Regions from separate parts of the Methylobacterium sp. CM6257 genome, predicted to be linked through region 2. Evidence: predicted binding sites of a transcription regulator. Region 2 holds the regulator's gene; each other region holds the start of a gene.
The links. Region 2 encodes PhoB, which activates phosphate uptake and scavenging genes when phosphate is short. Its sites were predicted from a motif close to TGTCATNNANCTGTCAT; they were not measured.

Region 1 (3,266 bases), 1.4 Mb from region 2:
TCGACTCGTACTCGACGTATTCGTGCGGGAAGTTGAACGGTCGGACCCTGGCATCGAGGGATTCACGGTCCAGGAATACGATCTTCTTGGTCATAGGACCCCTCTCGGACGACGGGCGGCTTCCTCGATAGTCTTGTTCTTACTCGCGCGCCGGGGCGGGACCGGCAACCCGACCCCGCCCCGGCGGCGTGCGCCATTCACGCCTTATGCAGCGGATTCTCGCGCAGGTAGCTCGACGCGGCAGCGACGCCGGAGCCGGGCGTGACCTTCACGCCGCAATCGATGAGCGCCATCTCGGCACCGGCGATGCCGCCGAGCAGCGACAGCTCGTTGAGGTCGCCGAGGTGGCCGATGCGGAAGACCTTGCCGGCGACCTTGGACAGGCCGGTGCCCAGCGAGAGATTGTAGCGGTCGTAGGCGTGGCTGATCACCTTGGCGGCATCGACGCCCTCCGGCACCACGATCGCCGTGACCGTGTCGGAGTTCCACTTCGGCTCCTTGGCGCAGGGCTTGAGGCCCCAGGCCGCCACGGCCTGGCGGGTCGCCTCGGCGAGCACGTGATGGCGGTGGTAGATGTTCTCCAGCCCCTCCTCCTTCACGATCTCCAGGGCCTCGCGCAGGCCATAGAGCAGCGGCAGGGCCGGCGTGTAGGGGAAGTAGCCGGTGGCGTTGGCGGCGAGCTGGTCCTTCCAGGCAAAGTATGCGTGGCCGAGCCGGTCGTTGCGCCCGGTGCCGCCCTCGGCGATCTTGAGCGCCTTCGGGCTGATGCAGATCAGGCCGAGGCCGGCCGGCAGCATGAAGCCCTTCTGCGAGCCCGCGATGGCGCAGTCGACGCCCCACTCGTCCATCTTGAACGGCAGCGAGCCGATCGACGAGATGCCGTCGACGAAGAGCAGCGCCGGGTGACCGGCGGCGTCGATCGCCTTGCGCACCGCGCCGATGTCGCTGGTGACGCCCGTGGCGGTCTCGTTGTGGACGACCATGACAGCCTTGATGGCGTGGTCCTTGTCGGCCCGCAGGGCCTCCTCGATCTTTTGCGGATCGGCGCCGGTGCCCCACTCCTCCTCCTGGACGATCACGTCGAGCCCGAGGCGCTGGGCCATGTCGACCCAGAGGTGGCTGAACTGGCCGTAGCGGGCGGTGAGTACCTTATCGCCGCGGCAGAGGGTGTTGGAGAGGGCCGATTCCCAGATGCCGGTGCCCGAGGACGGGAACAGAATGATCGTCCCGTTAGTCGAGCCGAACACCATCTTGGAGTCCTGGAGCAGCGGCTTCACCAGATTCGGGAAGCTCGGCGAGCGATGGTCCTCGGACGGCACGTGCATGGCGCGCAGCACGCGCTCCGGGATGTTGGTGGGGCCGGGAATGAAGAGGTGGTTACGACCGGGGCGCCGGGTTGCGGCCATGATGTTTCCTCCGAATAGTCCATTGCGCGCGGGCCAAGCCCGCGCCGGGTTGTCCAAGCGTCCTCGGGAGTCGGTCCGGCGTCGTCGGCCGCGGCTTGGGCCGCGCCCCCTCGAACGCCATCCTCTGCCGTGGATCGGGGGGGGCGCAACGGAGCGGCAGGCGGCTTCACGCCGCTCGCGTCGCGGCACGCCCCCGCGCGCCGGTCGCCTCCGAAATGCCGTCCCGTTCAACGGCCCAAGGGCCGTCCTCGCCGCCTTCCTGTCTACGCCCGGCTCAGCTCGGGCCGAGCCGCCGGTCATCTGGTATTATGAGCGGGCGGCGCTGGAAAGGAAAACCGGAAAAACTTCCGGAACTTGGCAAAAAAATTTTTTGTGCAGTGCAGCGACGGCGATCCTCGGTTGAAAGGCTTCGCCGCACCGCACGCGCCGTCCGGGCGCGGCCCTGAACGGCGCGTCATCAAACTGAGATGGGATCGCGCTCTGGATTCCGGCACCGTTCAGCCGCCGGGAGAGGATGCCGTGGCCGAGGTTGAGGAGATGCCGGTCCGCGTGCGGACGCTGTTCCTGTCCGACCTGCATCTCGGCACGCGTGGCTGCCAAGCCGGGCTGCTGCTGGCGTTCCTGAAGGACTACGACGCCGACACGATCTACCTCGTCGGCGACATCGTGGACGGCTGGCAGCTGCGCTCCGGATGGTACTGGCCGCAGGAGCACAACGACGTTGTGCAGAAGCTCCTGCGCAAGGTCCGCAAGGGCGCCCGCATCGTCTACCTGCCGGGCAACCACGACGAGTTCCTGCGCGACTATGTCGGCACGAGCTTCGGCGGGATCGAACTGGCCGAGACCGCGATCCACGCGGCTGCGGACGGGCGGCGCTACCTCGTGATCCACGGCGACCAATTCGACATGGTTGTGCGCCATTCGCCCTGGCTGGCCCATCTCGGGGACGGTGCCTACACCCTGGCGCTGACCCTCAACACCGTGATCAACAAGGTGCGGCGGCGGCTCGGCCTGTCCTACTGGTCGCTCTCGGCCTGGGCGAAGCTGCGCGTGAAGAACGCCGTCAGCTTCATCGGACGCTTCGAGACGATCCTGGCCGAGGAGGCCCGCCGCCAGGGCGCCGACGGCGTCATCTGCGGTCATATCCACCATGCGGCGGACCGGCCGATCGGCGACTTGCGCTACCTCAATACCGGCGATTGGGTGGAATCCTGCACCGGTCTGGTGGAGCATTACGACGGCCGCATCGAGGTGCTGCACTATCCGAGCCTCCTCAGGGCGCGCGCGACAGAGGCCGTGCCGCAGCCGCTGCCGGGCCGGCGCGCGGTGGCGTGAGGGACCACGCGTGAAGCTCCTCATTACCAGCGACGCGTGGCACCCGCAGGTCAATGGCGTCGTGCGCTCCCTGGAACAGATGGTGCGCCGCGCGCCCGAGCACGGGTTTGAGGTCGCGCTGCTCTCCGTGGCGGATTTCCGCTCGCTGCCGCTGCCGGGCTATCCGGAAATCCGCCTCGCCTATGCCGGGCGGGAGCGGGTCGCGGCGCGCTGGAGATCGGAGCGGCCGAGCCACGTCCATATCGCGACGGAAGGCCCAGTCGGCCTCGCCGCGCGGCGCCACTGCCTCGCCCACGACCTGCCCTTCACGACGAGCTACCACACGCGGTTTCCCGAGTACCTCGCGGCCCGCGCTCCGGTGCCCGAGGCGTGGTCCTACGCGTACCTGCGCCGGTTTCACGGCGCGGCCCGGGGCACGATGGTCAGCACCGCCTCGCTCCAGGGGGAGCTCTCGGCCCGGGGGTTCGCCCGGCTGATGCGCTGGACCCGGGGCGTCGACACGGAGCGGTTCCGGCCGGCCGCGCC
Region 2 (3,266 bases):
CCTCTGGGACGAGGTGAAGGACAAGCTGCGCCAGTCGGGCACGGGCCTCTCGGGCGGCCAGCAGCAGCGCCTGTGCATCGCCCGCACCGTGGCCCAGCGCCCGGAGGTGATCCTGTTCGACGAGCCGACCTCGGCGCTCGATCCGATCTCCACCGGCCGGATCGAGGAGCTGATCGAGCAGCTGCGCGACGAGTTCACCATCGTGATCGTCACGCACAACATGCAGCAGGCGGCGCGCATCTCGCAGTTCACCGCCTTCATGTATCTCGGCCAGCTGGTCGAGTTCGGCCCGACCAGCCGGATGTTCATGAATCCGACGGAACGCCGCACCCAGGACTACATCACCGGCCGTTTCGGCTAACCTGTTCGAACGATCCGGCACCGGGGAACGCCAACCGGCATTCGCCGGCGCGGCGGCGGATCCACCGGACCCGACGGATCGCTTTTCGCGGGCCCCCATCGAAGGATCCACCATGCCCGGCCATATCGTCACCTCCTACGACACCGACCTGGAGAACCTGCGTCGCTCGATCTCGGAGATGGGCGGCGTGGCCGAGAAGATGACGGCGGAGGCGACCGACGCTCTTGTGCGCCGGGACGACGCGCTCGCCCAGACGGTGATCGTCGCCGACAAGCGCCTCGACGCGCTCCAGCGTGACATCGAGGAGCGCGCCGTGCTGCTCATCGCCCGGCGCCAGCCCCTGGCGATCGACCTGCGCGAGACCATCTCGGCGATCCGCGTCTCCGGCGATCTCGAGCGGATCGGCGACCTCGCCAAGAACGTCGCCAAGCGCGTCGTCGCGATCTCCGACCAGGCGCCGGCGCAGAAGATCGTGCTGGGCGTGCGCCACATGAGCGACCTCGCGGAGGGCCAGCTCAAGGACGTGCTCGACGCCTACGCGAGCCGTGACGTCCAGGCGGCCCACGACGTCTGGGAGCGCGACGGCGAGATCGACGCGCTGTACAATTCGCTGTTCCGCGAGCTCCTGACCTACATGATGGAGGATCCGCGCAACATCTCGTTCTGCACGCATCTCCTGTTCTGCGCCAAGAACGTGGAACGCATCGGCGACCACACCACCAACATCGCCGAGACGATCCACTACCTCGCCACCGGCGAGACGCTGGCGGGCGACCGGCCGAAGAACGATGCGTCGAACTACGCGACGGTGGACGGCAGGCAGGCTCCGTAAGAGCGAGCCGCTGCCGTCCAAGCGCGGCGCGCGCTCCTTCCTGTGGCGCGCCGCCCGAAAATCGGAGGGTGTGGGTTGAGGCTGAGCGGCGCCTCCCGCACCATCCGCCGGCCCGCCCGCTCCGGAGGGAGCCGGCGAGCCCGCAGGCCGAACGGCGCCGCCTCGTGAACGGGTCATCGAACGTGAGCATGCAAGTCCTGATCGTCGAGGACGAGGAGGCGCTGACCACCCTGCTGCGCTACAACCTGGAAGCCGAGGGCTTCGTGGTGGATTCGGCCGCGCGCGGCGACGATGCGGAGTTGCTCCTGGCCGAGCGGATCCCCGATCTGGTCCTGCTCGACTGGATGCTCCCGGGCCTCTCGGGGATCGAGCTCTGCCGCCGCATCCGCGCCCGCCGCGAGACAGAGCGGCTGCCGGTGATCATGCTCACCGCCCGCGGCGAGGAAGGGGACCGGGTCCGGGGCCTCGGAACGGGCGCGGACGATTACATCGTCAAGCCGTTCTCCGTGCCGGAGCTGCTCGCCCGGATCCGCGCGCTGCTGCGCCGGGCCAAGCCCGCCCATGTCTCGGACCGCCTGGCCGCCGGCGATCTCGAACTCGACCGCACCGGCCACCGCGTCCGCCGCGGCGGCGAGGAGCTGCATCTCGGCCCCACCGAGTTCCGGCTGCTGGAATTCCTGATGCTGGCCCCGGGCCGGGTCTTCTCCCGCGAGCAGCTTCTCGACGGGGTCTGGGGCCACGACGTCTATATCGACGAGCGCACGGTGGACGTGCATGTCGGGCGGCTGCGCAAGGCGCTGAACGGCCCGCGCCAGCCCGACCCGATCCGCACGGTCCGCGGCTCCGGCTACGCCTTCGACGAGACCTTCTCGCTGGAGGCTTAGCCGCGCCCGCTCAGCGGGTCAGCGCCGCGCTCTTGCCGTCCTTGGCCGCCGGCACGGAGTCCAGGGCCGCCAGCACCGTCCCCTCGGTGAGGATCTGCGGCAGCACCTGAGGCTCTCCCATTCCCGTGTAGAGCAGGTAGAGCGGCACGCCGCTGCGCCCGTGCTTCTCCAAGAGGCGGGTGATCTCCGGGTTCTGGTTGGTCCAGTCCCCCTTCAGGTAGGTCACGCCCCGCTCCGCCATCGCGGCCCGTACGGCCTTGGTGGAGAGCGAGGTCGTCTCGTTGACCGCACAGGTGATACACCAAGCCGCGGTGAGATTGACGAAGACCGGCCGCCGCCCGTTCACCAGGGTGTCGAGACGGGCCTGGGTGAAAGGCTCGATCCCGCTGGCGGCGGCCTGCACCGCCGGAGCGGCGCGGTTCTGGGCGAGGGCCAGCGTGAGGCCCCCGACGGCGATGAGCGCCAGGACCGCGCAGGCCCGGGCAATCGGCCCCGCCATCCGCGACGCACCGCGCCCGTGCTCCCAGGCCCAGGCGCAGAAGCCGACCAGCACGAGGCCGATCAGCGCCATGAGGAGCCCCTGCGGGTCGACCTGCTGGGCCAGGACCCAGATCAGCCACGCCACCGTCGCGTAGACCGGGAAGGCCAGGACCTGCTTGAGGGTCTCCATCCAGGCGCCCGGCCGGGGCAGGGCCCGCAGGGCCGGCGGCCAGAGGGTGAGCGCCAGGAAGGGCAGGGCGAGGCCGAGCCCGAGGCTCGCGAACACCGCGAGCGCCACGCCGGCGCTCTGGGTCAGCGCGAAGCCCACCGCCGAGCCCATGAACGGTGCCGTGCAGGGCGTCGCCACCAGCGTGGCGAGGACGCCCGTGAAGAAGGAACCGCTCAGCCCCGCACGCCGGGCCAGGCCGTCGCCGAGACCGGCGAGGCGTCCGCCGATATGGACCGCCCCGGACAGGCTCAGGCCCATCGCGAAGAGCAGATAGGCGAGCCCCGCCACCACGGCGGGCGATTGCAACTGGAAGCCCCAGCCGATCGCCGAGCCACCGCCTTTCAGGGCGATCAGCAAGGCGGCGAGGACCAGGAAGCTCGCCAGCACGCCGGCCGTGTAGGCGAGGCCGTGCAGGCGCAGGCGGCCCGGGCTCTCGCCGGCATGCCGCACGAGGCCCAAGACCTTGATCGACAGCACCGG
Region 3 (3,266 bases), 1.7 Mb from region 2:
ATGTCGAGGGCGGCGCGGGCCGTCTCGGGCGCCACGCCGGGGGCCGGCACGCGCGTCAGCGCCAGGATGTGGTCGCGGTGCTCGTTCTCGCACAGGTCGAAGGCCGCGAAGCTGCCGTCGCGGGCGCGGGCGCCGACCACCGAGACCTCGCGGTCGAACGGCACGAATCCCTCCAGGATCAGCGGCGCGCCGCCGAATTCGGCGAACAGGGCGTTGCGGTCACCCTCGGCCCGCTCGCGGAGCATGCGCTGGCCCTTGCCGTCGTAGCCGAAGCGGCGGGTCTTGAGCACCGCCGGCAGGCCGATCGCCTCGATCGCCCGGTCGAGGTCGTCGGGCGTGTCCACCGCCCGGAACGGCGCGGTCGGGATGCCCAGCCCGTTGACGAACTCCTTCTCGGACAGGCGGTCCTGCGTGGTGGAGAGCGCCCGCGCGTTCGGGTGCAGGGGGGCGTGCCGGGCCAGGATGTCGGCAGTGGCGTGCGGGATGTTCTCGAACTCGTAGGTGACGACATCGACGCTCCGCGCGAAGGCCGCGAGCGCCTCGGCGTCGTCGTAGGCCGCGCAGGTGGTCCGGGCAGCCACGTCGAAGGCGGGGCTGTCCTGGTCGGGCGCGTAGACATGCACCTTGAGGCCGTAATTGGCGGCCGCGAGCGCGATCATGCGCCCGAGCTGCCCCCCGCCGACGATGCCGAGGGTGGAGCCGGGGCCGAGAGTCTTGTCCGTCACGATTGTGCTTCCGTCTCCGGCCGCTCGGCCACCGACGCGGTCTGGGCCGCGCGCCACGCATCGAGGCGCTCCGCCAGCTGCGGGTCGGAGAGCGCCAGAACCGAAGCGGCGAGGAGCGCCGCGTTGACCGCCCCGGCCCGGCCGATCGCCAGGGTTCCCACCGGGATGCCGGCCGGCATCTGGACGATGGAGAGCAGGCTGTCCTGGCCGGAGAGGGCCTTGGATTCTACCGGGACGCCGAAGACCGGCAGGCGGGTCATCGCCGCCGCCATGCCGGGCAGATGCGCGGCGCCGCCCGCGCCCGCGATCACGACCTTGAGGCCGGCCGCCACCGCGCCCTTGGCGAAGGCCACCAGGCGGTCGGGGGTGCGGTGGGCCGACACGATGCGCGCGTCGTAGGGCACGCCGAGCGCGTCGAGCGTCTCGGCGGCGTGCCGCATGGTCGCCCAGTCGGACTGGCTGCCCATGATGATCGCGACCGGAGGCGACGTCATCGTTGATCCCGGCAAAAGAGGCCGCTTACAGGCGGTGCGGGCCGGCTGCAAGGCACCGCCCGGGGACGTCCACCGGCATCAGGCGATGATATCCGGCGTGAGCGCATCCTCGATATGGAAGATGCGGTCGCGCAGCGTGAGCTTGCGCTTCTTCAGGCGCTGGATCTGGAGCTGGTCCCCAGCGACGCTGCGCTCCAGCGCCTCGATGGCGCTGTCCAGGTCCCGGTGCTCCTCGCGCAGCCGAGCCAGCTCGGCCAGGAGGTCCGACTGCCCGCTCTCACCCGACTCTTCCGCCATCGTCACCTGCGGATCCGAAGACCGTTCATTGCCCGAGAGCATGCGTCACGCCCAGGCGCCGGACAAGCCGGCGCGGTAAGCATTCGTGAGACTTAGCCGCAGAAAACGTTTCGACAGGTCCGGCGTCCTGTGCCAATCTCGACATGTCGAAACGATGACAGGAGATTCGGCTCATGTCGCTGCAGACGCATCTGAACCAACTCGCCCGGAAGCACGAAGCCCTCGAGCGTGAGATTCAGGAAGCGATCCACAGGCCTTCGGCAAACGACCTCCATATTGCCGAGCTGAAGCGACGGAAACTCCTTCTCAAGGACGAAATCAACAGGCTCCAGGCAAACGGCGCCACGCTGCACTGACCCTCGGATCCGTCCCACAGCCAACAAACCCAGCATGACGGAAGCCGCCGCCCCGGGAGCCCCGGGGCGGCGGCTTTCTTGCGATCCGCGCGGACGGCGGCGCGCCCTGGCCGGCGCGGTCCGTCTTACGAAGACAATCGCCACCGGGCGTGACGGCCCCGTCTCCCCTGGGCGCGAGAATGGGCTAATCTGCCCCTGCCGCCGGAGAGCGGCCCCGAGGGAACGCCCAACCGATGACGAACGCCAGCCTTCCCGGCCGCTATCCCGGCATCTACGAGGCAGCCAGCCGCGATCCGGAAGCGTTCTGGCTCGACGCAGCCCGGGCCCTCGACTGGGCGCAGGCGCCGCAGCGGGCCTTCGCGCCGGAATCCGGTCCCTACGGCCGCTGGTTCCCGGACGGATCGCTCAACGCCTGCCACAACGCCGTCGACCGCCACGCCGACGGGGCGCGGGCCGATCAGGTCGCGATCCGCTACGATTCCCCCGTCACCGGCACGAAGCGCGGCATCACCTACCGGGATCTGCGCGACGAGGTGGCGGTGCTCGCCGCCGTGCTCGCCGGGCTCGGCGTCGGCAAGGGCGACCGGGTGATCCTGTACATGCCGATGGTGCCCGAGGCCCTGTTCGGGATGCTGGCCTGCGCCCGGCTCGGCGCCGTCCATTCCGTCGTGTTCGGCGGCTTCGCCGCCAACGAGCTGGCGGTGCGGATCGAGGACGCCGCCCCGAAGGTGGTGCTGGCGGCCTCCTGCGGGATCGAGCCGAACCGGGTGGTCGCCTACAAGCCGCTCCTCGACGCGGCCATCGCGGCCTCCAGCCACAAGCCCGAATCCTGCCTGATCCTCCAGCGCCCGCAAGCCGCCGCCGCGATGGTGCCGGGCCGCGATCGCGACTGGGCCGAGGCCGTCGCTTCCGCCAGGGCGGCGGGGCAGCGGGCGGCCTGCGTGCCGGTCGCCGCCACCGACCCGCTCTACATCCTCTACACCTCGGGCACGACGGGAAAGCCGAAGGGCGTGGTCCGCGACACGGGCGGCTACCTCGTGGCCCTCGCCTGGTCGATGCCAAACCTGTACGGCGTCCAGTCCGGCGAGCCCTATTTCTGCGCCTCCGACATCGGCTGGGTCGTCGGCCATTCCTACATCGTGTACGCGCCGCTGCTGCATGGCTGCACCACGGTTCTGTACGAGGGCAAGCCGGTGGGCACGCCCGACGCCGGCGCCTTCTGGCGGGTCGTCTCCGAGTACGGGGTGGTGTGCCTGTTCACGGCGCCGACGGCCCTGCGGGCGATCAAGAAGGAGGATTCCGCGGGCGCCCGGATCGCCGATTACGATCTCTCGACCTTCCGCAGCCTGTTCCTGGCCGGGGAGCGCGCCGACCCGGACTCGGTCGCCTGGGCC

Region 1: the regulator PhoB is predicted to act here: its motif matches at 1,859-1,875, upstream of ACYCO6_RS28070 (UDP-2,3-diacylglucosamine diphosphatase).
Region 3: the regulator PhoB is predicted to act here: its motif matches at 1,660-1,676, upstream of ACYCO6_RS13070 (YdcH family protein).

The regions. Positions count from the first base shown of each region.
Region 1 is NZ_CM137735.1:5,761,269-5,764,534, reverse strand. Features, by position in the region: gene ACYCO6_RS28080 (D-2-hydroxyacid dehydrogenase) at 1-94, opposite strand, end outside; gene ACYCO6_RS28075 (aminotransferase class V-fold PLP-dependent enzyme) at 198-1,406, opposite strand; gene ACYCO6_RS28070 (UDP-2,3-diacylglucosamine diphosphatase) at 1,926-2,741, shown strand; gene ACYCO6_RS28065 (glycosyltransferase family 4 protein) at 2,752-3,266, shown strand, end outside.
Region 2 is NZ_CM137735.1:4,341,864-4,345,129, reverse strand. Features, by position in the region: gene pstB (phosphate ABC transporter ATP-binding protein PstB) at 1-361, shown strand, start outside; gene phoU (phosphate signaling complex protein PhoU) at 474-1,193, shown strand; gene phoB (phosphate regulon transcriptional regulator PhoB) at 1,382-2,077, shown strand; gene ACYCO6_RS21235 (protein-disulfide reductase DsbD family protein) at 2,088-3,266, opposite strand, start outside.
Region 3 is NZ_CM137735.1:2,649,714-2,652,979, forward strand. Features, by position in the region: gene ACYCO6_RS13055 (5-(carboxyamino)imidazole ribonucleotide synthase) at 1-725, opposite strand, end outside; gene purE (5-(carboxyamino)imidazole ribonucleotide mutase) at 722-1,219, opposite strand; gene ACYCO6_RS13065 (YdcH family protein) at 1,298-1,516, opposite strand; gene ACYCO6_RS13070 (YdcH family protein) at 1,690-1,872, shown strand; gene ACYCO6_RS13075 (propionyl-CoA synthetase) at 2,106-3,266, shown strand, end outside.